DNA from 4 places in the Streptomyces sp. NPDC014727 genome. Region 1 is predicted to be linked to each of the others. Evidence: riboswitches for the same ligand, from Rfam matches in the RefSeq annotation. Region 1 holds a riboswitch; each other region holds the start of a gene.
The links. A riboswitch is a leader RNA that binds a small molecule or an ion and turns the genes downstream of it on or off. The one in region 1 is predicted to bind cyclic di-AMP.
Positions count from the first base shown of each region.

Region 1 (7,127 bases):
CGCCGGATTCACGGCCTCGCCGCAGTTGACCCGAGCGTTGCAACAGATCGTGGTGGATCTCGTCGAACTGCACCTCCAGGGGAAGCAGGCCCATTGGAACGTGGTCGGCCACAACTTCCGGGACCTGCACCTGCAACTCGACCAAATCGTCGACGACGCACGGGAGTCGGCCGATGTCGTCGCCGAACGCATGCGCGCTCTCGGGACCTTGCCGGACGGCCGCTCCGACACTGTGGCTGCGAGCACCACTCTCCCCGCATTCCCGGAAGGAGAGCTGAGTGTGAGTGCTGTTGTCGATCTCGTCACTGCGCGCCTGCGCGCCACCGTCGACACGGTGCGCACCCACCACGACCAGATCGACAGCGAGGATCCCGCCACGGCCGACCTGCTGCACACGATCATCGACTCCCTGGAGAAGCACGCCTGGATGGTCAGCGCGGAAAACCGATCCCTCTGACACCATTCCACGCCCCTGGAAGCGGGCCCGGGAGGTACGGGGCGTCAGCATCCGGTCCTGCTCGACCGCGGGTGTGCGGTCGAGCCAGAGCAGGGCTTTGCCGACGCGGACCAGCACCGTCGCATCCTGCGAGCCAGGCACACGGAGAGCTCACCGACTTGGACGCCGCGCGCACGCGGACATCGGCACCGCGGCGCTCCAGGGTCCAGTTCCTCTGTATATGGCCGAACAGATCACGGTCTTCCCTCTCCGCACCGCCCGCCGCCGACACGGGACCGGGAGAATCGGCGCCGTCGCCATGTTTCCGATTCCGAGTGACCCTGTGACGTCGGGTCGGCTACTCGGCGAAGAACCTGAGCAGCTCGGCGTTGACCTCTTCGGCGTGTGTCCAGCACAGGCCGTGGCCGTCACCCTCGATGCTGTACTCGCTTGAGGGGATGAGCTCGGCCGAGCGCGGGCCGCACGCCTCGATCGGGAGGGCCTGGTGTCCTCGGTGCCGTGCAGGACCAGCACCTGCTTCCAGTCGGGCAACTCCTCGCCCTTGCGGCGCCGATGCGGCATCACGAGCCCGGTGCCCGGATAGCCGCCGTCGGCGATCGTCATGGTCGTGCCGACGGCGGCCTTCGCGCCGGACTCCTCCCATGCCTTGCAGTCGTTGCGGTTGCCGGGCAGGGGCCGGCCGACCACCACGACGAGGCGGGTGTCGGCGTCGATGACTACCTGGTGATTGGTCGAGTACCGGTAGTTCTTCGACTGCTCGGCGACAGCGTGATCCCGGGTGGGTACCAGGGTGCCGTCCACGATCAGCACGGTGTCCTTCGCGAACCGCTTGCGGGGCTGGAGGGCGAGCATCGGCCCAAGGTGATCGATGATCCGGTCCGCCGCCGACTTGGAAACCCCGAACAGCGGGGCCAGTTGACGCATGGTCAGGTTCGTGCGCCAGTAGGCCGCGACCAGCAGCGCCCGGTCCTCCAGCGACAGGCTCCACGGCCGACCCCTGCGCACCGCGTCCGCACCCTCGCGGGGCTTTCCGCGTGAAAAGATGGGCGCGGACGGTCGCACAACACCCGCTGGGAACCGCGTCATGGACGCCGATTCCGACTTGCCCGCGTCCTGCCGAAAGCGGCGGCCTCCCGCACAGGACCGATGATCTCCCCCTGCAGGAGTCGCAGCGTGTCGAGGTGGTCTGCTGTCCAAATCACCCTCACCGCAGCAGAAGCGCCGCACCTGCCACCGTCTGCGGTCAGATCACGGTGCAGGGCCTCCTTGAGTACTTCGTTCGCCGCCGGTGGACTGACTTTGCGAGGAGAAGCCGCGAGGCTGCCGGTGTGCGGCCAGACGTCTCAAACCAAGCCACGATGGGCTCGCAGGCGCCCAGGATCGCGGCACGGGCGGCGGCTCGGTCACCTCTGGTTGGTAACCCGCGCGCGACCACAGCCGTAGCCCATTGCGCGGCGAAGCCTGGCCGGAACACGCTGGCAGGGCTTCGTCGCCTCACACGCTCTCTCACTGATCTATGACGGGAGCATGGCCGTGCGGGCCTGACCAGGCAGAAGCCCTCCCGGGCAGGAGGAATCGCGGCCGAGGACCTGGAGGAACTGACGGAGGAACACGTCGAGTCCGTGGTCGCCTGGCTACTTGTCGACGCCCGCAGGCGTGGCGGCCAAGCCGGCACAGGACTTCACCCCTCGACGGCCCAACCCCTCGGCCAACCCGCTCATGACTTGCCACCTGCGTGAGGCCGCGTACTCCCTGCAGCGGAAGCTGGAGCTGCGGAAGGTCCGGCTCTACGACGCGCGCCACTCGTGCCTCACGTTTCTTGCCGTCAACGGCGTGCCGGACGTCGCCCTCGCCGCATGGGCCGGGCATGCCAACGCCACCTTCACCAAGCGGGTGTACGTCCACCCGAGCCGCGAGGATCTTCGCGTCGCCTCGGACCACCTCGCTTCTCCACTCGGTTTCAGTGAGGGCGAAGCAGCCTGATGATCAAGACGTCTAGAGATTGCGATATCCGCTCTCAGCGAACAGTCAAAACGGCTTCTGACCTGGGACTTTTAGTGGATCACCAGGATCACGCCGCCATCATAACGATCTGTACGTCCTGTACATTTTTCACAGAGAAACCCACGCAGGCCCCGCACAGACCCGGAGGAGAGGTATCACCCATGCCGTTCCGTCCCAGCGCCCGCTACGTACTGCCCGAGTTCACCGAGCGCACGACCAGCGGAACCCGCACCTTCGACCCGTACTCCAAGCTGCTCGCCGAGCGGATCGTGTTCCTGGGCACCCCGGTCGACGACACCGCGGCCAACGACCTGATCGCCCAGTTCATGTATCTGGAACATGACGCTCCGGACCGACCTGTCTCGCTCTACATCAACTCCCGCGGAGGCTCGTTCGGAGCCATGTCCGCGATCTACGACACGATGGAGTACCTCACCTGCGACGTGGAGACCTTCTGCCTCGGCCAGGCCGGTTCCTGCGCCTCGGTACTGCTCGCCGCGGGCGCTCCGGGCCGACGGCACGCACTGCCGGGAGCCCGGGTCGTCGTACAGCAACCCGCGCTCAGCGAGCCGGTGCAGGGCCGGCCTTCCGACCTGGAGATCGAGGCCTGGGAACTGGAACGCATCCGCGAGATGCTCATCACACTGCTGGCCCGCCATACCGGCCGCAGCGCCGAGCAGATCGCCACCGACATCGAGCGCGACCTCATTCTCGACGCACCGGGCGCCAAAGCGTACGGCCTGGTGGACCACCTCACGCAGAACCGGAAGTCATCACTTCCCCCGCACGGCACGAGGTGAACGCCCGGTGCCGCCGCCACACTTGCCACAACTGCCCGCACTGACCCGCGCGGAGGGGGAGTTCGTCGACCGCTACCTCGAAGTCCTCGACCAGTTGGGCCGGATCAATCCGGCCCGCGGCAGCGACACCTATGGCGCGCTGCGCGCCGCGCAGGCACTGGTGTCCCGGGCGGGCGCGCTGCGGGATGCCCTCGCGTCGATGCATGAACGCGGCGAGGCGCAGATCCACACGGGAACCCTGGCGCGAGCCCTGCGCGTACTGGACGGGGAGCGGCGGGCAGGGCGCGTCACCCTACCCCCCGCTCCGCCGAGTTGATCAGCCTCCACCGGCCCCGCTGCCGCCGGGGCCCGGCCGGCTCCCCCGGCCCCGTCGGCAGCCGGGATTCGGCCAACTCCCGTATACGACACGCCCGGTGGGCACATCGAAATTCCTCGCTCGTTCGGCGTAGGAAGCCCCCCTCGCGCGGGATATCTCAACTTGCGCTTTTCAGATGACCAGTGATCGGAATCAATGATTCCACTGCTGGTACGGGACGGGTCCCGATGGGCGACCCCGCCACCGAATTCGTCACCTCCACCCGAACGGGTCAGTCGTGAGGAGCCTCACAAATCGCTGTTTCCACTCGGAAATCCGGCTATCGGTGAGTCAAGATCCCTGAGACGACAAGCCCCCGCCACCGCGACGGGGCGGTCCGGGCGGACGCCGAGTCCTGCCGCCGTCCGGATGCCTGGTCGACAGAAGTGGATCGGCAGGAGTGGAGGACCCGAGCACAACGGGTCGACCGGATCATCGGTCGACCCTCGGGGTGAAGCCGCCGAGCGCGGCCGGGCAACTTCGCCAGCCCGAACCCGACAGGTCATCCTTCACAGGCGGCTGACGAAGGGTTGCGCATGACTGCGCAGGTTCATGTCCCGTCTCTGCTCGTCCGGGCCGGTACGGCCTCGGTTCTGACTCTGGCCGCCGTCGGCGGCACCATGCTCGCCCCGGGCGCCACGCCGGAGGCCCAGGCAGCGACTCCCTCGATGAAGGCGCTGAACATCGCCGCGTCGAAGAAGGGGGCGCCGTACCGGTGGGGGGCCACAGGCCCCAACCGCTTCGACTGTTCGGGGCTGACGGTCTATTCGTTCAAGAAGGTGGGCAAGAAGCTCCCCCGCACTGCCCAGCAGCAGTACAACAAGACCCGCCATGTCTCGGCCTCGCACAGGAAACGCGGCGACCTGGTCTTCTTCCATTACGGTCGCAGCGTCTACCACGTGGGGATCTACGCCGGCCACGGCAAGATCTGGCACTCGCCGAGGACCGGCGCGGTGGTCCGGCTGGAGAAGATCTGGACGAAGAGGGTCTACTACGGGCGGGTCGGCTGACCCGCCCGGCGGATCCTGGCCGCCCTCCGGACTCGATCCGCCGGCGGAGCACCGTCCCGTGCCGCTGACCCGCTCGTCACCGGTGCGGGGGCGGTCACCCGGCCCGACGCGGCGCGCCCTGCGTCGCTCCCGCCCTCGGTCAGCCCTGCACGGGGATGCTCCAGGGAAGCGCGATCCAGACCGTCTTGCCGCCATCGGCGGTGGGGGTGACGGTGAGCCGGCCGCCGCACTCCTTGGCCAGACAGCGGATGATCACCATGCCGCGCCCGTTGTCCTGCTGAACGGCGGCAGGCAGCCTACGGGGCCAGCGCGGGTGGCTGTCCGTCACCCCCAGATACAGCTGTTCCTCCTGATCCAGTCTCAGTTCCACGGTGAAGGTGGGCGACTGCCCGAAGGTGTGCTGGACGGCGTTGGTCGCGAGCTCCGAGACGATGAGGCGGATACTGTCGGCGAACTCGGTGTCGGCGGTCAGGCCCCATTCGGTGAGCACTCGGACCACATGTTTCCGGGCCGCCGAAACCGAGGCCGGATCGCTCGGCAGAGTGAGGCTTGCTACTTGATGGTCTGCCATGGCGAGCCGTCCCTTTCCCACCCGGACCGACGCGGGATCGGTCCCGGTTGCGCTTCGCGCCAGATTGCCATCGATGCTGCCCTCCCCGACGGCGATCCACCAAGATATGCATATATCTGTCGCTCGATGCGGTGAACCCTGCCCCGCAAAACCGGATGCGGGCGCCACACTGTCCGCTCGGCACGAGAGGGAGGGAGGCCGCGCATGCAGTACGGCCCTGCGGTACGACGCCGCAAGCTCGGGGAGGAGCTCCGGAGTCTGCGCCACGCGTCGGGACTGACCAGTCGGGACGCCGCGCGGATGCTCGGCTGGCACCAGTCCAAGGTGAGCCGGATCGAGACCGGTGTCAGTGGGGTGCGCCCGGCCGATGTGGCCGGACTGATGGACGCGTACGGCGTGGACGACACCCGCCTCCGGACGCTGCTGGAGGCGCTGGCGGGCTCGGCCGGCGGTGGCGGCACCGGGTGGTGGCATGCCTATCGCGGTCTGATTCCTCCGCAGTACCGCGACTTCATCAGTCTGGAGTCGCAGGCGCGGACCGCGCGGACCCTGGAGACCTCGGTGATGCCGGGACTTCTGCAGACGGCGGACTACGCACGCGCAGTGACCCGGGCTTCGCTGGACGGTTTACCCGCCGGCCAGTTGGACTCCCTGGTGGAGGTGCGGCTCGCCCGCCAGGGGGTGCTGCGGACCGATCCGCCGCTGCGGCTGAGCGCGGTGCTCGACGAGGCGGTGCTGCGGCGCGAGGTCGGCGGGCGCATGGTGATGAGGAACCAGCTGCGCCATCTGGCTCGGGTGGCTCAACTACCTCATGTGGAACTCCAGTTACTGCCGTTCTCGGTCGGCGGCTACACCGGCCTCACCGGGCCTTTCGTTATCTTCTCATTTCCGAACACTTCTGATCTGGATGTGGTCGTTCTCGACCATTTGACGAGTAGCCTCTACCTGGAGCGGAAAGAAGACCTTGAGGCGTACAGCTCGGCCTTCCGCACCATGCAGGCACATGCGCTGTCGCCGCAGCACTCGTTGGACCTCATCGCCGCGATCGACCGCGACGGTCAGTGACCCCGGACTACCCGAGAGGGGCGTCATGTCGGATTGCCTCACAAAGCACGAGTTACGGTGGCGGCGCAGCAGCCGCAGCACGGGCATGAACAACTGCGTGGAGGCCGCTCCGTTCGGTCACGGGCGGCTGGCCGTGCGGGACTCCAAGGACGTGTCCAGGCCACCACTGCGGTTCTCCGCGGCGGCCTGGACCACCTTCGTCTCCGGCCTGAACCGGCGTTCGGCCGGCTGACGGGTACGACCGCCCACAGAGGCGGTCCGCCCACAGGATCGGCCGGCCGATGGCGGGAGGTTCCGAGGGGGGAGGTTCCGAGGGGAAGTCCGCCCCCGCATTCGTCCGGCTGACAGGCAGGACCGTCCACGGAGGAGGTCGGTCGGCGGAAACGGTCGATCGGCCGTCAGGGCCGGCCGGCGGGGGCGGTTCGCCGCACGACCGCCACAGCCGTGGCGATCTGTTCGTCGGTCAGGTCCGCCCGCGCCGTCAGCCGCAGCCGGGAGACGCCGTCCGGCACCGAAGGCGGCCGGAAGCAACCCACCGCGATGCCCGCGGTGCGGCAGTCGGCCGCCCAGCGCACAGCCGCCTCCGCCGAGGGTGCCCGCACCGAGACCACGGCCGCGTCGGGGCGTGCGGCGGTCAGTCCGGCCGCCGTCAGCCCCTCGTACAGCGCGGCGGCCACGGCCCGGGCCCTGGCGGCGCGCTCCGGCTCGCGACCGAGCAGCCGCAGGCTGCCCAGGGCGGCGCCGGTGGCGGCCGGTGCCAGGCCCGTGTCGAAGATGAACGTACGGGCCGTGTTGACCAGGTGGTCGATGACCGTGGCCGGACCGAGTACCGCTCCGCCCTGACTGCCCAGGGACTTGGAGAGGG
Region 1 is NZ_JBIBYR010000035.1:40,920-48,046, reverse strand. It holds gene ACF1B9_RS33650 (Dps family protein) at 1-457, shown strand, start outside; partial or broken gene ACF1B9_RS33645 (transposase family protein) at 971-1,480, opposite strand; gene ACF1B9_RS33640 (hypothetical protein) at 2,096-2,440, shown strand; gene ACF1B9_RS33635 (ATP-dependent Clp protease proteolytic subunit) at 2,623-3,261, shown strand; gene ACF1B9_RS33630 (hypothetical protein) at 3,269-3,577, shown strand; cyclic di-AMP (ydaO/yuaA leader) riboswitch at 3,977-4,149, shown strand; gene ACF1B9_RS33625 (C40 family peptidase) at 4,153-4,626, shown strand; gene ACF1B9_RS33620 (ATP-binding protein) at 4,766-5,197, opposite strand; gene ACF1B9_RS33615 (helix-turn-helix domain-containing protein) at 5,402-6,262, shown strand; gene ACF1B9_RS33610 (DUF397 domain-containing protein) at 6,288-6,494, shown strand; gene ACF1B9_RS33605 (8-amino-7-oxononanoate synthase) at 6,661-7,127, opposite strand, start outside.

Region 2 (7,127 bases), on a different contig from region 1:
AGCTGGCCCAGGCGCTCGGCGCCGACCTGCAACAGCCCGCGGGGCAGAAGGCCGTCGGTGACGCGCTGAGCAAGGCGTCGAAGGCGCTGAAGGTCGACGTGAATCCGCGGTACGGCGCCTGGGACGACAAGCAGACCCAGCTCGCCGACTACAAGGCCCCCTGGATCACCCAGGTCACCAAGGCCGCCGAGGCGGGTGCCGAGTCCGGCGTCTGAGGACGGCGACCGGAGCGACCGGGGTAGATTCGAACGGTGAACGCTGAAGCCCCCGGCCGTATCGTCCTGCTCACCGCCAGCCACCGCGTCGCGCCCGGTCTTCTGTCCTGGCCCGCCTGGCAGACGCTGCACGCCGCCGACCGGGTGCTCTGCGCCGAGCGGGACAATCCGCAGCTGCCGTATCTGCGCGAGGCGGGCGTCACCGTCGAGCACTCCGCGCCCACCGCGCAGGAGCTCGTCGACGCCTGCGCGGGCGGCCGGAGCGTCGTCGTCCTCACGAGCGGCGAAGGCAGCCCGTCGCTGACCGACGGGCTCGCGAGGCTCGCGGGATCGGGCCGGGTGCGGATGCCGGACCTGGAGCTGCTGCCCGGTTCGTACGATCTGCCGGGGGCCAGGTTCCTCGATCTGGTCCAGATCATGGACCGGATCCGGATCGAGTGCCCCTGGACCTCGCAGAAGACCCACAAGGGCCTCGCCAAGTACGCCATCGAGGAGGCGTACGAACTCGTCGAGGCGATCGAGGACGGCGACCGCGACGAGCTGCGCGAGGAGCTCGGGGACGTGCTGCTCCAGGTCGTCCTCCACGCCCGGATCGCCGAGGACGGCCGCGCTGAGGACGGGGAGGAGCCGTTCTCCGTCGACGACGTGGCCGCGACCCTCGTCGAGAAGCTGATCCACCGCCACCCGCACGTCTTCGGCGACGAGAACGCCGAGACCCCCCAGGACGTGCACGCGCACTGGCTGCGGACCAAGGCCATCGAGAAGCGGCGCGACTCGGTCACCGACGGAGTGCCGCTCGGCCAGCCCGGCCTGGCGCTGGCCGCGAAACTGGCCGGCCGGGTCCGTACCGCGGGGCTCGACGTGGCGCTTCCCACGGGCGACGGCATCGGGTACGAGCTCCTCGCGCTCGCCGTGCGCGCCGAACAGGACGGCATCGACCCCGAGGCCGCGCTGAGGGCCGCGGGCCGCGCCTACCGGGACGCCATCCGCGCGGCGGAGGGCAACGGATAACGTCGGGGGGTGAACCACAGCCCCGCCGACCGCCCCGCCGACAGCCCCGCCGATCTGCCCGCCGACGGCCCCGCCGGTGATTTCGGTGACCGCCCTGCCGATGGCCCGGCGGACCACCCCGGCTCCCGCCCCGCCGGTGACCCCGGCGATCACCCCGCCGCCTGCCCCGTCGGTGCGCCCGAACTCTTCACCTGGGAGTTCGCCACCGATCCGTATCCGGCATACGCCTGGCTGCGCGAGCACAGCCCGGTGCACCGCACCGCGCTGCCCAGCGGCGTCGAGGCGTGGCTCGTGACCCGGTACGCGGACGCCCGGCAGGCGCTCGCCGACGGCCGGCTCTCCAAGAACCCGGCGCACCACGCCGAGCCGGCGCACGCCAAGGGGAAGACGGGCATCCCGGGCGAGCGCAAGGCGGAGCTGATGACGCATCTGCTGAACATCGACCCGCCCGACCACACCCGGCTGCGCCGTCTCGTCTCCAAGGCGTTCACCCCGCGCCGGGTCGCCGAGTTCGCGCCGCGCGTGCAGGAACTGACGGACCGCCTCATCGACCGCTTCATCGCGGAGGGAAAGGCGGACCTCATCCACGACTTCGCGTTCCCGCTCCCCATCTACGCGATCTGCGATCTGCTCGGCGTGCCGCGCGAGGACCAGGACGACTTCCGGGACTGGGCGGGCATGATGATCCGCCACGGCGGCGGCCCGCGCGGCGGGGTGGCCAGGTCGGTGAAGAAGATGCGCGGCTATCTCGCCGAGCTGATCCACCGCAAGCGGGAGAACCCGGGGGACGATCTGATCTCGGGGCTGATCAGGGCCAGCGACCACGGCGAGCACCTCACCGAGAACGAGGCCGCGGCCATGGCCTTCATCCTCCTCTTCGCCGGCTTCGAGACGACGGTCAATCTCATCGGCAACGGGGTGTACGCCCTGCTGCGCAACCCCGTGCAGCGCGAGCGGCTGCATCTCTCCCTCGATGCGGGGGAGAGCGATCTGCTGGAGACCGGCATCGAGGAACTGCTGCGGTACGACGGCCCGGTGGAGCTGGCGACCTGGCGGTTCGCCACCGAGCCGCTGACACTCGGCGGGCAGGACATCGCGGCCGGTGACCCCGTGCTCGTCGTGCTCGCCGCCGCCGACCGCGACCCGGAACGCTTCGAGAACCCCGACACGCTCGATCTCGCACGGCGTGACAATCAGCACCTCGGATACGGGCACGGCATCCACTACTGCCTGGGAGCACCACTCGCCCGGCTGGAGGGACAGACCGCGCTCGCCACGCTCCTGCGGCGCCTTCCGGACCTGCGGCTTGCGGTGGAACCTGCCGATTTGCGGTGGCGTGGCGGACTCATCATGCGTGGACTGCGCACGTTGCCGGTGGAGTTCGAGCCGGGGGTCTCCACGGGGCAAGGTGACACTCTGTCAACTCTGTGACTTTCACGTGATCTGCGCTGCATCGACTTGTGACACGCGTTCGAGTCCCGCTAGGTTCACCGTTCGACTCACCCGTCACTCGTCAGTCACACGGAAGGCAATCCCATGGGCTCCGCGAACGGCAGACACCGTCGCCCTCGTCAGGCACCCGCCATCGTCGTCGCCGCGGGCGTGACCGGCTCGGCCATCGCCATCCCGCTGCTCGGCGCGGCCGGTGCGCACGCGGCCGATGCCACGACCTGGGACCGGGTGGCCGAGTGCGAGAGCGGCGGCATGTGGAGCGCCGACCTCGGCAATGGCTTCTACGGCGGCCTGCAGTTCTCGCCGGAGACCTGGAAGGCGTACGGCGGCGAGTCGTACGCCCCGCGTGCCGACCTCGCCAGCCGCGCGCAGCAGATAGCCGTGGCCCAGAAGGTCCTGGCCGACAAGGGTCCGCGGGCCTGGCCCAGCTGTGCGGTCATCTCCGGTCTCGCGGCGGACGGGGCGCTGCCGGGTGTCGACCCCGGGATCGCGCCCTCCGGCGAGCCGACGAACGGTGCGGAGCCGGCTGACGACGCGTCGGCCACTCCCTCGGATGCCGCCACGCCGGCGGACAGGGCCGGCAGCACCTCGGGTGCCCACGGCAAGCCGGCGGGCAAGAAGGGCCACTCCGCGAAGCCTTCGGCCGCCGAGTCGGCCGCCCCGTCCTCGCATCCGTCCCCCGACGCGTCCGATTCACCCCGTACGTCGGACTCGTCCAATGGTGTGAGCGGCAAGCATCGCGGCGCCCCGGCGCCCGAAGGGAGCCCGGACGCGAACGGCGGCGTCGACCGCGACTCGGGTCGCCATGCCTCCCGCGGTGGCGGCGACGCCCGCGACGCCCGCGACGCGGACGACGCGGGCGCGTCGGCTGCCGACGGCGCGTACACCGTCCGTTCCGGCGACAACCTCTGGGCGATTGCTGATGCACAGAAGGTTCCCGGCGGCTGGCCCGCGCTCTATGAGGCCAACAAGGGGGCGGTCGGCTCCGACCCGGACCTCATCCTCCCTGGCCAGAGCCTCCGTCTCGATGTGAAGGCCGACTGAGGGCAGTCTGAAAATCGGCTAATAGGGCCTCAAAAACCGGGGTAGTTCAGGGACCTATGTCCACTTATGTGTAAGTGAGACATGGGTCTCTTTGCGTCAACGGCGTGTCGCGCCCGGGGAGTCCTTCCGTATCGCCTCCGACCTGCGAAAACGACGGTTCCTCAGATGCAAGTAAGGGCTGATTGTCTGATGTGTCCATCTTTGAATGTGGGGTTGCCTGTGTTTACGGTCGGAACCGCTCGCACCGCGGGCCCCGTTGACCGTCACGCCGAATCCTGCCGTCGGTCGAAGGGAACAGACGCGTAAAGCGCCGTAGGCAGGAGCGGGGGACCCAGGTAGGCGCCGGCCCGATCGTCGAAAGGCGGATCAGGGGCGGCTTGGGGTGAAGTCGCGTGCTAGGACGTGCGACCGGGCAACTCACTTGGCCCGAACCCGACAGCTCACCTCGTAGGCGTCGGTGAGGAGAAGTTCCATGCTGTTTTCCAGCAAGGGCAAGCACCGTCGCCCGTCCAAGGCCGTCCGTGTCGCCACGCTCGCCGGTGTCGCCGGTACCGCAGTCGCCGTCCCGCTGATGGGTGCGACCGGTGCCTCCGCGGCCTCCGTCGCGACCTGGGACGCCGTCGCGCAGTGCGAGTCCGGTGGCAACTGGTCCATCAACACCGGCAACGGCTACTACGGCGGTCTGCAGTTCTCGCAGTCCAGCTGGGCCGCCGCCGGCGGTACGCAGTACGCCCCCCGTGCCGACCTGGCCACCAAGGCTCAGCAGATCGCCACCGCCGAGAAGCTCCTCGCCATGCAGGGCCCGGGTGCCTGGGGCTGTGCCGGCGCCGGCAACCTGCGCAACGACGGTGTGGACCCGGGCGTCGACACCGGCTCCTCCTCGAAGACCGACTCCGGCGCCACGCAGCAGCAGAGCGCCCCGGCCGCGCCCAAGCAGCAGTCGCAGCCGGTTCAGCCGAAGAAGGCCGAGCGCACCGAGGTCCCCGCCACCAACCGCTCGGACCGCTCCGCCGCCCCGCAGGCCGAGTCGAAGAAGACCGTCACCACCCCGACCGGCGAGAAGGTCAAGAAGGGCGACGGCGAGTACAAGGTCGTCTCCGGCGACTCCCTGAGCAAGATCGCCGCCGACCACAAGGTCAAGGGCGGCTGGCAGCACCTGTTCGAGCTGAACAAGGACATCGTCAAGGACGCCGACCTGATCTACCCGGGTCAGCAGCTGCACCTGACGAAGTAGTCCGGGACCTCTCCTCCCTGAGCACCCCGGCCCGGCGCGCGTTCCCCCGTACGCGCCGGGCCGGGGTTTCCGTGTGACCCCTTGCTTCCGCGGGGCGCGTCACCTGTATGTGCGGCGGCTCCGTCCCGGCGGGGCGCGTCGTCCTCGTATCGCGTCCGTACGGGCGGGGGCCGGCCCCCGCGGGGCGGGTTCCGGAGGTGGCCACGGCAGTGCGTGATCGTTCAACTTCTGTAGTTACTGGGCAGTAAAATTCTGGCTGTTCGCCCCGTAATGCTCGCTCTTGGGTCCTTTTTCGTCCCAGGGGACGGGCGGTCGTCCGACTGAGCGGGCCGGGCCGGTTAGGCTCTTGTCGCAAGGCCAAAGTGACCCTGCACAACCAGTGTCATATCCCAGAAGGAGATGCCTCGTGCCGTCCATCGACGTCGTCGTAGCCCGGGAAATCCTCGACTCCCGGGGGAACCCCACGGTCGAGGTCGAGGTTGGCCTCGACGACGGCAGCACGGGCCGTGCTGCCGTGCCGTCCGGCGCCTCCACCGGTGCGTTCGAGGCCATTGAGCTTCGCGACGGTGACCCCAACCGCTACCAGGGCAAGGGCGTGGAGAAGGCCGTCCTCGCCGTGATCGAGCAGATCGGCCCGGAGCTCGTGGGTTACGACGCGACCGAGCAGCGGCTGATCGACCAGGCGATGTTCGACCTGGACGCCACGGAGAACAAGGGCTCGCTCGGCGCGAACGCCATCCTCGGTGTCTCCCTGGCCGTCGCCCACGCCGCCTCCGAGGCCTCGGACCTACCGCTGTTCCGCTACCTCGGCGGCCCGAACGCGCACCTGCTGCCCGTTCCGATGATGAACATCCTCAACGGTGGGTCGCACGCCGACTCCAACGTGGACATCCAGGAGTTCATGATCGCCCCGATCGGCGCGGAGTCCTTCTCCGAGGCCCTGCGCTGGGGCGCCGAGGTCTACCACACGCTGAAGAAGGTCCTGAAGACCAAGGGTCTTTCGACCGGTCTCGGCGACGAGGGCGGCTTCGCGCCGAACCTGGAGTCGAACCGTGCCGCCCTGGACCTCATCGTCGAGGCCATCAAGGAAGCCGGCTACGTCCCGGGCAAGGACATCGCGCTCGCGCTCGACGTCGCCGCCTCGGAGTTCTACAAGGACGGCAAGTACGAGTTCGAGGGCAAGTCCCGCTCCGCCGCCGAGATGACCGAGTACTACGAGGAGCTCGTCTCCGCGTACCCGCTGGTCTCCATCGAGGACCCGCTGTACGAGGACGACTGGGCCGGCTGGAAGGTCATCACCGACAAGCTCGGCGCCAAGGTGCAGATCGTCGGCGACGACCTGTTCGTCACCAACCCGGAGCGTCTGGCCCGCGGCATCGAGGAGGGCTCCGCCAACGCCCTGCTCGTCAAGGTCAACCAGATCGGTTCGCTGACCGAGACGCTGGACGCCGTCGAGCTGGCCCAGCGCAACGGCTTCAAGTGCATGATGTCCCACCGCTCCGGCGAGACCGAGGACGTCACCATCGCCGACCTCGCCGTCGCGGTGAACTGCGGCCAGATCAAGACCGGCGCCCCGGCCCGCTCGGACCGCGTCGCCAAGTACAACCAGCTGCTGCGCATCGAGGAGATCCTCGACGACGCCGCGGTGTACGCGGGCCGCTCGGCGTTCCCGCGGTTCCGCTCCGAGAGCTGACCGGCGCAGCACTCCGAGAACTGATCGGCACAGCGCTCCGCGAACCGATGAGCGCGGCGCTCCGCGAATCGTCAGGCGCGGCAAGGGCTGACCGCAGGCCCTCACGGGCCAAAGGCACCGGCCTCCGTTCGTCCCCGCACTCGGTCCCGTACCGTGTGCGGGGACGGACGTGCGTAATGGGGAGGCGGAGACATGGCCGCGAAGGACCGGGACCGGTTCTCCACCTCGACCCGGCTGCGGCTGCTCGGTGAGCAGACCGCCGCCCGCGTCTACCGGTCCCAGAACCGCCGTCAGGCCCGTCGCTCCCGGCTCACCGGCCGGGCGGCCTTCCTCGCCCTCGTCGTCTGCTCCCTGGTGGTCGCGCTCGCCTACCCGATGCGGCAGTACGTGTCGCAGCGCGACGAGATCGCCGACCAGGAACGCCGGGCGCAGGAGGCCCGAGCCCGCACCGAGGAGCTGCGTGACGAGAAGGCGCGCC
Region 2 is NZ_JBIBYR010000013.1:129,633-136,759, forward strand. It holds gene ACF1B9_RS21685 (SurA N-terminal domain-containing protein) at 1-215, shown strand, start outside; gene ACF1B9_RS21690 (nucleoside triphosphate pyrophosphohydrolase) at 252-1,226, shown strand; gene ACF1B9_RS21695 (cytochrome P450) at 1,281-2,657, shown strand; gene ACF1B9_RS21700 (transglycosylase family protein) at 2,763-3,722, shown strand; cyclic di-AMP (ydaO/yuaA leader) riboswitch at 4,021-4,191, shown strand; gene ACF1B9_RS21705 (transglycosylase family protein) at 4,195-4,956, shown strand; gene eno (phosphopyruvate hydratase) at 5,363-6,649, shown strand; gene ACF1B9_RS21715 (septum formation initiator family protein) at 6,842-7,127, shown strand, end outside.
Region 2: it holds a riboswitch for cyclic di-AMP, as region 1 does, so the genes downstream of both, ACF1B9_RS21705 (transglycosylase family protein) here and ACF1B9_RS33625 (C40 family peptidase) in region 1, are expected to answer to the same signal.

Region 3 (7,127 bases), on a different contig from region 1:
ACTTCCCGATGACGGTCTCGGACTCGCCGCCCTCATTGCCCGGGATCCAGGCCGAGTACGCGTCGGCGGTGTCGATGAAGTTGCCGCCCGCCGCGGCGTAGGCGTCCAGCACGGCGAACGACTGCGCCTCGTCGGCCGTCCAGCCGAAGACGTTGCCGCCGAGTGCGAGCGGGAAGACCTGAAGGTCGGAAGGGCCCAGCTTACGAAGAGAAGTCATATGTGGATCAACGGACACCAGCGGGTCCGCTATTCCGGCAGCCGACCCTTCAGGCAGGCGCGCCGGTCCGACCGGCCCGCAGTCCCCACCGGCCCACCGATCCGCCCGGCCGCCGCTCCGGCCGGTCTCCAGGCCCCTGCCCGGTCCATTGCCGTGCCCTGCGCGTCGTTCCGTCCCCCGCCTCGTTCCGTCCGGGCCGTCCCTCGGGCCGGAGCAACTGTGCCGACACACCGGCAGCCCTGACGCCGGGGGGAGCGTCAGGGCTGCCGGGGTTCAGCGGCCGGCGAACCGGCTCGGGTCATGTGGGCCGCGAGGCGGCCGGCCGATCAGGGGTTGAGACCCTTGCCGCGCAGCCAGGCCATCGGGTCGATGCCCGTACCGGCCGGGGTGTGGACCTCCAGGTGGAGGTGCGGGCCGGTCACATTGCCGGTCGCTCCGACCCGGCCGATGGTGTCACCGGTCGTGACCTTCTGGCCGACACTGACACCGATCGAGGACTGGTGGCAGAACCACAGCTCCGTACCGTCTTCGAGCTCCAGCACCGTGCGGTAGCCGTACGAACCGGACCAGCCGGCCGACTTGATGGTGCCGCCGTGTATGGCCTTGATCGGGGTACCCGTCGGCGCCGCGAAGTCGAGGCCGGTGTGGTAGCCGGAGGACCACATCGAGCCGGCCTCGCCGAAGGTCGAGGTGATCGTGTACGAGGTGGTCGGGATGGCGTAGCTGGCGGCGAGCTTGGCGAGCCGCAGCGCCTCCGCCTTCTTCTTGGCCTCTTCCTCCGCCTTCTTCTTCTCGGCGGCGATCTTGGCCTCGGCCGCGTCCTGCTGCTTCTTGGCCTCGGCGGCAGCCTTCTCCGCGGCCGCCTTCTCCTCGGCGGCCCTGGCCTCGGCGTCGGCGGCGTCCTGCTGCTGCTCGGCCTGCTGGAGGATACGGGCACGGAGCGCCTCGCCCGCGTCCGTCGTGCCCCGCTGGGCCTCGGCGGTGGTGATGCCGGCGGTGGTCAGCGGCGCGGACGCGGCGACGGCCTCGGCCTTGTCGGCTTCGGACTCGCCGGAGAACAGGGAACCCACACCGGGAAGGGACTTGGCGTCGGGCAGGTTGTCCGCGATGGAATCGGGAAGCGAGATGGAGACCGCCGGCTTGCTCTGCGCGGTGGCAATGCCGCCCGCACCGACCGCCGCGATGACGCCGACCCCGAGCACGGTGGAGCTACGGGCAAGTCCGTTGCGCTGCTTGGCGACGCGGTGCTTGCCGCGCACAGGGCGGACGGACTCCTCGGTGGGGTTCCACTCGTCCCGGCTTCGTTCGGGCTCACCGTCGCCGTCGGCGCAAAAACCCCTGCGGAGCTCTGCCGAGTCGCCGGACCCACGGAACTCACCGGACCCGAACTCACCGGACCCGAACTCGCCGGTGAAGTCGGCGCCCGGCTCGGTGCCGTAGCCGGTGCCGAACGCCGTTCCCGTCCCGGTGGTTGCGTAACCGGCGTCGGAAGCGAAACCGGGGCCGTACCCGAGGCCGTAGTCAGAACCGGAGCCGAAGTCGGCACCCGGGACGAAGTCGGAGGTGAACCGCGCGGGGGCCTCGGGGGCAGGCTTGTTGGACGCCACTTGGGCGCACTCCTTTCCTTCCTTCTCGCCTACCGGGTTAGCTGACGGGTTCGGAGCAGGAAGGTCTCCTACGGGCGCCTCTGCCTCTCACGAGACACAGGTGTCCGATTCACCCCATGTAGGTGGTTCCCCGGTTCCCTTGCGGAATTCGGCGCTCGCGCACGGTGCCGCCACTGACGACGGCTGGGACGACCGCGCTGCGTTATCGAACGTTAATAGACACCCGGGCCCGATTCCAAGCTGTTCCCACTGATCGTTCCGGTCTTGGCCTGGACTTTACGGGACATAGCCGGGTGGAATCGGATGAGTTGATCGCCCCTCAGCCATTACCCAGTTTCTGACGTTGCGTCAAATGTTATGCGGAGCGGTGCGCTTCGGTTACGGACGGTGGCATGCCGTGCCCGGGACTCCGCCCGGTCCGCACCACACACCCGCCCCACCCGTCACATCGTGTCCAGTCCCACGATCTTCACTGTCCTGCGCCGGTGCGGCTGCCCCTCCGCAGGACGTACGACCGCGAGCAGTGCCATGTCGTCGGTCGTCTCGCCGCCCGTGTGCCGCCGCACGTCGTCGGTCAGGGCGGACAGCAGTTCCTCGGGTCCCGGAAAGATCCGCCCGCGCAGCCGCGCCGCCGGATCGTAGAAGACCCCGTCGGCGTTCCGCGCTTCGGAGAGACCATCGGTGTAGAGGAGCAGAGTCGTCCCCGCCTGCAGATCCCATTCGTCCGCCCGGTCGGGCCACACCCCCAGATCCATCCCGAGCGGCAGCGCGGGCACCGACGGCCCCAGCACATCCAGCGCCCCGTCCGGATGCAGCAGGATCGGCTCGGGATGGCCGCGGTTGACGATCCGCACCCGCGACAACCCGGGCGGGATCTCGGCCAGTACGGCGGTGATGAAGCCCTCGACCGCGTCCAGCCCGCCCCGCCCCGTCCCCTCTCGCGCCAGCGCCCGCTCCAGCCGCTGCGCCACACCCTCCAGCGAACGTTCCTGCTCGGCCGCCTCCCGGAACGCACCGATGATCACCGCCACCGACTCCACGGCGTCGAGCCCCTTCCCCCGTACGTCCCCGACCACCAGCCGCACCCCGTGCGGGGTGTCCGCCACGGCGAAGAGGTCACCGCCGACGAACTCGTCCGCCTGCGCCGCCACGTACCGCGCCGCCACATGCAGCCCGCCGATCCGGTCGGACGGTTTGGGCAGCACAGCCCGCATGGCGGTCTCCGCGATCACCCGCGCGGAGGCCAGTTGCTCGTTGCCGCGCCGCACGACCCCGTTGATGACGACCGCGAGGACCGACACGGTGGCCAGGGTGAGCAGCTCGATCAACGGCACGACCTGCGGCAACGTGTTGCTGTGCAGCCGCAGCGTGATGATGGCCAGGATCGAGGCGACGGCGGTGAGGATGGTGCCGGACAGCGAGAAGAACGGCGCGGCGATCAGCGGCGCGGCCACGAACAGCGGAATGGCGGTGAAGGTCGGCGGGGTGAGGGCGTCGAACACCAGCCCACCGAGGATCATCAGGGCGGGCAGGGCGCGGACGAACCGCCGGGTACGGACACCGCCCCTGGCATGTCTGCCGCGCCGCTTCAGCCGCTTCCACACCTGTGATCTCCTGCCCGGTACGCGCTCGGCTGCGGACGGTGCCGCGCCCCACCCCCAGGCTCACCGGAGCAAGGGCGCGCGGCGACTCCTCATCGGCCAATGGGGGTACGCGCGTGGTCCAGCTCACACACCACCCGTCCTGCCTCTTCACAGGACCGGCGACCGGGACCAGAGACCGGCGGCGATAGGGGAAATGATTCAGGCCCGGCACGCTGCATGCGTGCCGGGCCTGAATCGTCAGTAGCGGGGACAGGATTTGAACCTGCGACCTCTGGGTTATGAGCCCAGCGAGCTACCGAGCTGCTCCACCCCGCGTCGGTGAACACAACTCTACGGCATGTCCGGGGCGCTCATGACCACTCGGCGAATCTCCCGCGCCCCTCCCCTTCGATGCGGCCCCAAAGATCAGTTCGTTTCGGTGATACGGGGAGTGGCCTTCCCGTCGACCGCCGGTGACTTCATCGGGCTCGCGCCGCGCTGCAGCGCATGGAGGATCGCCAGCCCCTGGCCGACCACGCCCGCAGCCATCTCATTGACCCCGTTGGTGCCGTTGAGGACGGTGAGGTCGGCCCCCGACATGCCGCGCGCCGCCGCGTCGGCCAGCGCCGGCAGGTTCTCCACGATCCGGTTGGCCGCGATGAGCTCCTGGTTGCCGTCGCGCAGCGAGGCGGCGCGCGCACTGTTGGCGTCGGCCTGGGCCTGGGCGGTGGTCCGTTCGGTGTACGCGTTGCCGTCGGCCTCGAACTTCACCCGGTCCCGGGCCGCTTCCGCGAGGGTGCGCTGCCGGTACGCCTCGGCATCTGCCGGACGTCGGACCTCCGCTTCGAGCCGTTGCGCGGCGAGCGCGGCCTGCCGTTCGGCCAGCGCGGTCTGCTCCTCGATGACCTCGTGCGAGGCCTGGGCCTGGGCGAGCGGTCCGGCCTGCGCGGCGCGGGCGTTGTACTGCTCGGTCTCGGCGAGGAAGCCCGCCCGCTTGATCGCGGTGTCACGTTCGTACTCCGCTTTGAGCGCGGCGGCCTGCTGCTCGCGCTGACTGGCTTCCTGGTCGGCCTTGGCCTCGGCGATCCGGGCCTGGCTGGCGACCGCGGCGGCGTGCGGGGCGGCGAGGTTCTTGATGTAGCCGGTGGCGTCGTCGATCTCCTGGATCTGGAGGGCGTCCACCACGATGCCGAGCTTCTCCATCTCGCCGTGGCTGCCCGCGATGACCTCCTGCGAGACCCGGTTGCGCTCGCGGATGATCTGCTCCACGGTCAGTCCGCCGACGATGGAACGCAGGTGTCCGGCGAAGATCCGCCCGACGAGCTCCTCCATCTGCTCCTGCTCCGTCAGGAATCGGCGTGCCGCGTTGGCGATGGACACGGCGTCGTCGCCGACCTTGAAGACCGCGACGGCCCGGACGTTGAGGCGGATGCCCTGTTGGGTCACGCAGTCCTCGGTGATCTCCGCCTCGCGCAGCGCCAGGGAGAGCATGCGCGCCTTCTGTTTGACCGGGAGCACGAAACTGCCGTGGCCGGTGACGATCCGGAACTGGGTGTCCAGGGTCTGCCCCTTGGAACCGGATATGAGCATCGCCTCGTTGGGGGCGGGAACATGCCAGAAGAACATCGGAAGACTCCTGCCGTATGTCACTGCTCGACGGGTACGCCCCTGCTCCGGCTCAGGGCGGCAAGGGCTCCACGATGACGCCGCGCGCCGAGACCGAGTCGACGACAATGACGCGCACGTCCCTGTCGATCGACGTCGTCGACCATGCGGTGTAGGCCTCCGAGCCGCCCCGTACGGCCACCAGCACCTCGCCCGGACCGCCGGGCGGGATCGGCACCGTCACGCGGCCGATCGCCCCGACCGGGCTCCGGGTGGACTCATCCGCCCGGTGCATGCGCCCTCGCGAGCGTCCCTGCGCGCGCCTGCTCACGCCGCCGCTCGCGGCGCTCTCCGCGTCGCTGCTCACGCCGTTCACGCCGCTTCATGTCCACGAGGCGACCCCGCCTCCTGGAGGCCGGAGCCTCCCTCGACGTTTCCACGGTACTCCGCACCTGCCGCCCGAGGAGGGTCTCGAACAACAACGAGCGAGGGTTGATATGGGGTGATATGACTGATTTACCTTTCAGCCAGTCGACGCGATGACTCGCGGTGATAGGGGACCGACCGTGGACAACTACCCCCTGCTCAATCTCTTCTGGACCATGCTCTGGTTCTTCCTCTGGATCATGTGGCTGTTCCTGCTCTTCAAGGTCGTCGCCGACATCTTCCGCAGCGACGACCTCGGCGGCTGGGGCAAGGCGGGCTGGCTGATCGTGGCCCTGCTGCTGCCGTATCTGGGCGTCCTGGTGTACGTGATCGTGCGCGGCAAATCCATGGGGAAGCGGGAAATCAAGGAGGCGCAGGACCGGGAGGCGGCCTTCAAGGCGTACGTACGGGAGGCCGCCGGCACCCCCGAGGCGCACGCCCCCAAGGAGGGCAGGCACGTCGACGACCTGGCGAGACTCGCCGAGCTCAAGGACCGGGGCGCCATCACGGACGAGGAGTACCAGCGGGCGAAGACGAAACTCCTCGTCTGAGCGCAGCCGCCCCGTCCCTGAGGCACATGTCTCGCTCCTCCCGGTCCGGCGAACTGGCACGGCCCCCGGACCGCGGGGAGGCTTGAGACATCAGCCCACGGCGGCCGCTCCCGCCCCGGTCCCGGGGTGCCGGGGGACCTGGTGCACGTGCGTCGCGCACCTTGACAGCCCGACGGGGATCGGGCGGGGCAGCGGTCCGCATCCAGGTGAGCAGGGAGATGGCCGGACCATGAACGGCACCGCGCTCGACACCCTGGACGCGATGCGGGCCGCGCTGCGCGGACCCGTCATCGCTCCGCGGGACCCGGAGTACCGCACGGCCCGCACGATCTACAACGCCATGATCGACAGGCGTCCGGCGGCCGTGGTGCGATGCGGCGACGCGGCGGACGTCATGGCCGCGGTCGATTTCGTCCGGGACGAGGGTCTCGTGGTCGCGGTCCGCGGCGGTGGACACAGCGGCGCCGGCCTGTGCCTGGTGGACGACGGGGTCACCCTCGACCTGTCGCCCATGCGCTGGGCGCACATCGACCCCGGCACGCGAAGGGCCACGGTCGGCGGCGGCGCCACGCTCGGCGACCTCGACCACGCCGCCCACGCCTTCGGCCTGGCCACCCCCACCGGAATCCTGTCGACGACCGGCGTCGGCGGCCTCACGCTGGGCGGTGGCCACGGCCATCTCACCCGCAGATACGGGCTGACGGCCGACAACCTGCTGACCGCGGACGTGGTCCTGGCCGACGGCACCGCGGTGACGGCGAGCCCCACCTCCCACCCCGACCTGTTCTGGGCGCTGCGCGGCGGGGGCGGGAACTTCGGCATCGTCACCTCCTTCACGTTCCGGATGCACCCGGTGGACACCGTGGGCGTCGCCCTCACTCTCTGGCCGGTCGACCGGACCCCCGACGTACTGCGCTGGTACCGCGACTTCCTGCCAGGGGCCACCGAGGAGCTGAGCGGCTTCTTCGCCGCGCTCACCGTGCCGCCCGGTCCACCCTTCCCGGAGGAGATCCACGGCCAGAAGATGTGCGGTGTCGTGTGGTGCTGGACGGGCGCCCCCGACCTCCTCGAAGCCACCCTGAGGCCCGTGGCCGACCCCGGACCGCCCGCATTCCACTTCATGGCGCCGATGCCCTAC
Region 3 is NZ_JBIBYR010000034.1:20,537-27,663, forward strand. It holds gene ACF1B9_RS33170 (aldo/keto reductase) at 1-217, opposite strand, end outside; gene ACF1B9_RS33175 (M23 family metallopeptidase) at 544-1,824, opposite strand; cyclic di-AMP (ydaO/yuaA leader) riboswitch at 1,836-1,988, opposite strand; gene ACF1B9_RS33180 (PP2C family protein-serine/threonine phosphatase) at 2,268-3,428, opposite strand; tRNA gene ACF1B9_RS33185 (tRNA-Met) at 3,670-3,743, opposite strand; gene ACF1B9_RS33190 (SPFH domain-containing protein) at 3,834-5,033, opposite strand; gene ACF1B9_RS33195 (hypothetical protein) at 5,086-5,379, opposite strand; gene ACF1B9_RS33200 (SHOCT domain-containing protein) at 5,579-5,989, shown strand; gene ACF1B9_RS33205 (FAD-binding oxidoreductase) at 6,219-7,127, shown strand, end outside.
Region 3: it holds a riboswitch for cyclic di-AMP, as region 1 does, so the genes downstream of both, ACF1B9_RS33175 (M23 family metallopeptidase) here and ACF1B9_RS33625 (C40 family peptidase) in region 1, are expected to answer to the same signal.

Region 4 (7,127 bases), on a different contig from region 1:
GCCGCAACGACGACAGTTGCGTGTGCGTCGGTTCCCTGTCCGCACCCGATCTCGCGTCCGAGCTGATCGCCGCGGGAAAGACCTGGGCCAGCTACAACGAGACGCTTCCCAGCCAGGGTTCGACCGTCTGCAGAAGCGGCGACTACGCCCAGCAGCACAATCCCTGGTTCGGGTTCGCCAATGTACCGACCAGCACCGCGAAGGCCATGACGCAGTTCCCGGCCGACTTCACGAACCTGCCGAAGGTGTCGTTCGTCGTGCCGAACCTGTGCAACGACATGCACGACTGCTCGGTGGCCACGGGCGACACCTGGCTCAAGAACGAGCTGGGCGCCTATGCCGCCTGGGCCAAGACGCACAACAGCCTTCTGGTCGTCACGTTCGACGAGGACGACGAGCTGTCGGGCAACCGCATCCCCACCATCCTCTACGGAGAGCACGTCATCCCCGGCAGCTCCAGCGGTGCCACCTACAACCACTACGACGTTCTGCGCACCCTGGAGGACCTGGCCGGGCTGACGACCCACGCCGGCCACGCGGCCTCGGCATCCGACATCACCGGTGTCTGGAACTGACAGCGGTGCGCGCTTCGGACTCCAGCGGCGCCGAAGCCGCCGTGCCCGGCACCTTCCTGGCGCCGGGCACGCTTGCTGATGACGTCCCCCGTCGCCCCGGCCTGTCCGGGGTCACGGCTCGGCGGCCGGAGCGGGAACCCGGTCCCCGCCCCCGTCCTCCGGTGTGGTCAGGACTGCGCGTCCTCCGGAATGCTGACCAGCCATCGGGTCTCCCCGCGGGGGCGCAGGTACAGCACCCAGTAGAGCGTGGCGACCGCCGTGATCCCGCCGGTCCACAGCAGGTACTCCGTCTCCTGCTGGGCCAGGATGTACGCGAGCACGACGATGAGCAGCACGGGGATCGCGGGCCACAGCGGCATGCGCCAGGCCGGCGCCTCACGGTGCGCGCCGCGGCGGCAGAGCAGGGCTGCGACCGCGACCAGCAGATACATGCCGGTGACGGAGACGCCGGTGACGCCGTACAGGGTGTCGAGGTTGACGAAGCAGAGCGCCGCTCCGGGAACGCCGACGACCAGCGTCGCCACCCATGGGGAGCCGAACCGGCCGAGGCGGGACAGCGCGGCGTTGACCGGCTCGGGCCAGGCCTTGTCGCGGGCGGAGGCGAACAGGACCCTTGAGTTCTGGATGACCATGACGATGCCCGCGTTGATGATCGCGAGAGCGACGCAGAGGCTGACGAACGTGCCGACGGCCGAGTTGGACCAGGCGGCGACCATGGTGTTCAGGTCCCCGGAGGTCAGGGCCGCGAGGTCAGGGGCGCCGAGCGTGATGGCGATGACCGGGACGAGGATGACCGCCGTGGAGATGGCTAGCGTGGCCAGCACGGTACGGGCGACGTTGCGCCGCGGGTTCTCCAGTTCCTCCGAGAGGTAGACGGCCGTGGAGAAGCCCTGGGTGATGAAGAGCGCGATCGCGAGCCCGGAGACCACCATCATCGCGGTGACCGTGGAAGTCGTTCCGCTCGACGAGGCGACCGAACCGTGCACCAGCGCGGAGGCCCCACGCTCGGAGTGCGCGAACCCGAGAACGGCGACGACGCCCGCCGCGATCACCTCCAGAACGAGGAAGATCCCGGTGATCCACGCGTTGGCGCGCAGGTCGAGGAGACCGGCGAGGGTGGCGAGCACCATGACGCCCGCGCCCGCGGCGGAGGCCGGAATGTGCACGACGGGGGCGAGGTAGTCGGCCGTTCCCATGGCGATGACCGGGGGCACGATCATCACGACCAGCAGGGAGAGCACGAAGACGAGCCACCCGGCCAGCCGTCCTGCCATGGTCGACACCATGGCGTACTCGCCGCCCGCGCTCGGAACGAGGGTGCCGAGCTCCGAGTAGCAGAAGGCGACCGCGATACAGAGCAGTGAGCCGATGGCGATGGTGAGGGCGGTGTATGTGCCGAGGCTGGAGAACAGGTCCGGAACGACCACGAAGAGGGTCGAGGCGGGCGTCACGCAGGACAGCGTGAGCAGTGTCCCGCCCACGACGCCGATGGAACGCTTGAGCTTCTGTGGGGTGGGGCCGGTCGCCGGCGCGAGCGCCTGGGGAGCGCTGAGCGTTTCGGTCATCGTGCGATTCCGATCAACAGGTGCGGTGTCTGAGCACGGGAGCGGTATCGCCTCCAGACGAGGACGTGGTGAGTGGTTTCATCGCTCCCAGCGCGACATGCAATCCTGACGAGTTCCGCAGGTCAAGAGCTGTTCACCTTCGGAATTCGTTGTTTCGGAAGCAGGATCCGACTGTTTGGTGTTAAGAGTGCGTCAATCTGTTGGGAATCCGCGGGTACGGGAACCGCAGCCGGATCCCGGGGAAAGTTTTGCCCGTTCCGCATTCCGGAAGGGTGGGCGCCGTGAAGCCGGGTGCCGCAGGTCGCGCATCCACCGTCCTGGTGCCAGCCTGGATACATGGCTTGGGCGTCATGGACGACTCGCGGTGTGTTCTCCGGGCACGGTGGCGTGCTCACGGAAGAGGTCGGCGTCCTGTCGGGGGATCTGACTGTTCACACGACCTGGGCCGATGACACGGCCCAGGTGACGGTGCAATACACAGGGGCGATCGACTGGTTCACCATGTCGGGCAGTCCGGTGCCGTGCTGCTCGGAGGATGACAGCCGGCGTCTGCACGACGCGGTGGTGCGGTCCGTTCGGGAGGGGGAGGCGGCCACGGTTCCCAGACCGCCGCCCCGGAGCTCGGAGCGGCCCACGGAGAGCGCCCAGGATTGACGGTCACGTCGCCGGGCGCACGGTGGGACGCGACGTAGCGCGCGGGAACGCCGAAAACGGCGTCCAGGCGGACGACGGTACGGACGCCGTGGGACGGCCCTTGGGACGTGTCTTCGAAACTGCCGCCTGCCGTGCGACACCAGCCCAAAGACACGTTCTAGGATCCTCCGCATGAGCGGAGCGTTCAGCGGCTGGACAGAGCAGGCATTCGAGCTGCTTCTGCAGTTGGAGGGTGCACCTTCGCGGGAAGCGCGCGAGAAACTCCGGAAGGACCGGGAACGCCTGGTCCGGCAGCCCATGATCGCCTTGCTGAACGATGTGGCGGACGCGGACCGGGCGTACGAGGACTTCTCCGTCTGGGGTTTCCGCAAGGATCCGTGGTGGTGGCAGCATCAAGCGGCGGAGATCCGGATCGCGCGCAATGTCCGGATCGGCCTGCGCTTCGATCTCGACGGGCTCCGGATCAACGGCGGCTGGGATTATCCGGATCCGGGGCAGATCCCGTTGTTCCGTACGGCAGTTGCCGCGCGGGAGAGCGGACCGGAGCTGGTGCGCGCCGTCGAGGCCCTGCAGGCGCGAGGGTACGAGATCACCGGTGACGTCATGCAGCGCGTACCGCGTGGTCACGACGCCGGTCATCCGCGCGCCGCTTTCCTTCGGCACCGCTCGGTATCCGCCGCCCGTCCCCTCGGCGGGGACTGCGCACAGCACACAGCCGCGCTGGTCGACTCCGTGCTCGTGGCGGCGGAGGAATTGGCGCCCCTGCTGTCCTGGCTCGCCCGCCATGTGACCGTTCCGGGCTCCTGTCGGCCTGTCACATGACATCGCCGCCGCGTGCGGCTCTTGCCGACGAACCGCCGAAAGGCGGTCCCTGACCGGTGGGTGGTCCGTTGCCGGGAGAAGTCCCGGCCTCTCGCCACCCGTCGGTCCTGAACCACCTTTCGGTGCGGCTGTGCGTCAGTACGCCCCGAAGACGTTGTCGATCGAACCGTACTTGTCGGCGGCGTAGTTGCACGCTGCGGTGATGTTGGCGACCGGGTCGTAGCTGTCCATGGACGTGCCGGGCACGTGGTAGGCACGGAACGTCGGGTCGATGATCTGCAGAAGGCCCTTGGAGGGCGTTCCCGCGGCAGCGTTCGAGTCCCAGTTGTTGATGGCCAGCGGGTTGCCGGAGGACTCGCGCATGATGTTGCGGTGGATGCTGTCGTAGCTGCCGGGGATGCCGTGCTGGGCCATGACGGCCAGCGCCTCCCTGATCCAGCCGTCCAGATTGTTCGCGTACGTCGCAGATTTTGCCGCCGGGGTGGTCGCGGCCGATACAGCGGCGGTTTTCACGGTGGACGCGGCGGGGGTGGCTGCCCCGATGGTGAGCGTCATGCCCGGGACGATCAGTCCGGGATTGTCGCCGACGACCTTTCGATTGTCCGCGTACAGCTTCTGCCAGCCACCGCTGAGGGAATGCTCTTTCGCGATCTTGGAAAGGGTGTCTCCGGCGATCACGGAATACGTTGCGGGCGCAGCCTTCTGTACGGAAACCACGGCCTTGGAGGCGGTGGCGGCCTGCGCCGGCGCGGCGGAGGCGAAGCCGGCACCCACCAGCGGAAGTACGAGGGCGACTCCGCCGGTGGCCGCGGCGATGAAGCCGCGGGTCAGCGAAGTGGACTTGCGACGATCGCGCTTACCCGTTATGGACATGCTGAATTCCTCTCCGTCGCCTGCGAGGTGAGCTGTCGGGTTCGGACTGGAGATGTCCGGCCGCACACGAATGCGACTTCACCCCGAGCCGTTCCGGATACCGGACCGGCGGCTTACCTGGGTCCCCCGCTCCTGCCGTACACGAGTGGGTCGGGTTCTCGGACGGCGGCAGGATTTGGCGTTCCGTCCGGATTGACGGTGACCGTAGGCGAGAAACAGCGAAAGGAACAAGCCCCCATTTCTGGATCACATTTCATTCGCAAGATCGATTAATGGAATTCGCAGTAATCAACCTCACACCGCGCGGCTGAATTCCCTTGCACAGAAGGGAAGTGCACCGGTCACCGAGACCTTCGAACCCCCGAACGTGACGCGCACCACGAAGCCGCAAAAGGGACATTTCTTTTGGCATCCAAATGGTGCAGCAGGTAGAGAAAGTCTCTTTAATGACGAAATTAATCATTTTGGATAAATCGGTCATGCAGTGACATTCGACTGCTTACTCGAAGGCTCTTCGCTCCTGCACACCGCTCAGCGGACCGACCACGTCCGAAACGGCTCCGTCACCCCGGGGCTTTGCCTTTCGTCCTGCGGCTACGAAGCCCCCTTCACCACAAGCACTGAGCATCGAAGGCCTCCAGGAGGATCGGCTCAGCGAGGCGCGCGACCGCCATGAGGAAGCCGCGGACGCGATCCGTGATGATGCCGAGATCCGTGCTGATGCTGGACGAGCCGACGAACAACCTCGACATCGCCAGCGTGCGGCAGCTGACCGGTGCACTCGCGTCCTACAAGGGTGCGTTGCTGATCGCGAGCCACGACCTGCCGTTCCTCGAATCGGTCGGCATCACCCGCTGGCTTGTCCTCGGGGAGGATCTCCAGGACACCACCGCGGAGGAGGTGGGCGACCTGCTCGCGGCGTCGGCAGCGGGCTGAGCAGTCAGGTGGCTCCGAGGAACACGCACAAGAGGGGGTGCGGGCCGCGTGAGGCCGAGGCCCACACCCCCACAGGGGTCAGAGCCTGGCGATGATCTTGTTCATCTTCTCGATCTCGGCCGTCTGGGTGGTGATGACGGCATCGGCGAGTTTCTTCGCGTCGGCGTCGCCGCCCTTCTCCCGCTCGGTCTCGGCCATGGTGACCGCGCCTTCGTGATGACCGACCATGAGCTGGGCGAACTTCTTGTCGAAGTCCTTGCCCCTGGCTGCCTCAAGGCCGCTCATGTCCTGGTCGGACATCATCCCGGGCATTCCGGGGCCGTTCGAACCATGGTCCATGCCGGGCATGTCACCCATGGAGGCAGAGGCCGCGGGCAGCGGCTCGCCCCAGGACTTCAGCCAGCCCTTCATGGTGCTGATCTCGGGGTCCTGGGCCTTCTCGATCGCTGCGGCCAGTGTCTTGATCTCGGGGTCGGCGGCCCGGCCGTCGGCCAGCTTCGCCATCTCGATGGCCTGCTGGTGATGCGGGATCATCTGCTGCGCGAACTCCACGTCCGCAGCGTTGAACGTACCGCCGGGAGCGGCCGACGCGGCGGCAGTGGCGGAGCCGTGGTCCATGCCGGGCATGGACGAGCTGTCGGACTTGGAGCTTTCGGAGGAGCCACAGGCCGCCAGCGTCAGAGCGAGCGCGGCGACGGTGCCGACGGCCGCGAGCGCGCGGCGACGGGTGGCGGTGGACGAAGAAACGGACATCACACGTTCTTTCCAGGTGGATTGCGCCACTTCGGTGGCGCGCGAAAGGGACAGGAGAATCCGTCCGGCCGGACGGCCGGGAGCGGCGAACACCTGTCACGTCCGCGCGACGCACACCTGGAGCAGTAGATCCCTGCCGGCGAACGGCGGCCCCCGCCGTGCCGGTCCGCGCACCTCCGTGCACCGTCTCCCGGGCATCGACAGGGCCAGGACCACCAGGCCCAGCGCCATGAGCAACGGCAGCAGCCGGTCGCGCGCATGGGTGAATACGCACGACTCACCGCTCGTCCCCGGCGTGACGGCTGCAGCGTGCGCCGGGCCGGGCTCGTCCGGCACGGCGGTGTGGGCTGCACTCGTCGTCATCGACATGTGCATGTCCGAGGCCGCCACCGGGGCGCCGTGACAGCCCTCGGCGGCGCTCGCCGGGGCCCCGTGCATGAGGAACAGGCCGCACAGGACGGCACACAGCACGAGCAGCCGGGACGCTCCCGGTGTGCGCGCACGTCTGCGGTCCACGGCTGCCTCGCATGCTCGGTCGTACGGGTTTCTGAGGTACGAGCCCGACGATACCCCCGGAGGGTTTCCCCGTCCTGTCGTACCCGGTCCTCTCGCGGCCTTGTCGGCCTATGACGTACGGCGGGCCCTCGGCTGCGCGCGGACGCGGGACGGCTCACTCGACGCTTCGGGCGCGCCTCCATGCGGCGTCGTGCAGCAGACGCAGTCCGTTGAGGCCGACGATGACGGTGGAACCCGCGCGGTCATCTCGCGCAGGCGGCGAACGACGGTGGGGTCGACGTCGCCGAGCGTGCGGTGCGGGCCGGCGTCGGCGACGGATGTGAAGCAAACGCGCGTCAGGTGCCGGTCCACCGACGGGCTTCCGTCACCGAGTGCGGAACCAATTCTCCGCGTCTACGCTCATTCCTGGATCCATGCCGCCAACAGCCGTGGC
Region 4 is NZ_JBIBYR010000008.1:52,529-59,655, forward strand. It holds gene ACF1B9_RS14965 (alkaline phosphatase family protein) at 1-575, shown strand, start outside; gene ACF1B9_RS14970 (APC family permease) at 743-2,140, opposite strand; gene ACF1B9_RS14975 (hypothetical protein) at 2,477-2,794, shown strand; gene ACF1B9_RS14980 (DUF2461 family protein) at 2,966-3,616, shown strand; gene ACF1B9_RS14985 (transglycosylase SLT domain-containing protein) at 3,752-4,489, opposite strand; cyclic di-AMP (ydaO/yuaA leader) riboswitch at 4,494-4,680, opposite strand; partial or broken gene ACF1B9_RS14990 (ABC transporter ATP-binding protein) at 5,204-5,425, shown strand; gene ACF1B9_RS14995 (DUF305 domain-containing protein) at 5,504-6,178, opposite strand; gene ACF1B9_RS15000 (hypothetical protein) at 6,275-6,694, opposite strand.
Region 4: it holds a riboswitch for cyclic di-AMP, as region 1 does, so the genes downstream of both, ACF1B9_RS14985 (transglycosylase SLT domain-containing protein) here and ACF1B9_RS33625 (C40 family peptidase) in region 1, are expected to answer to the same signal.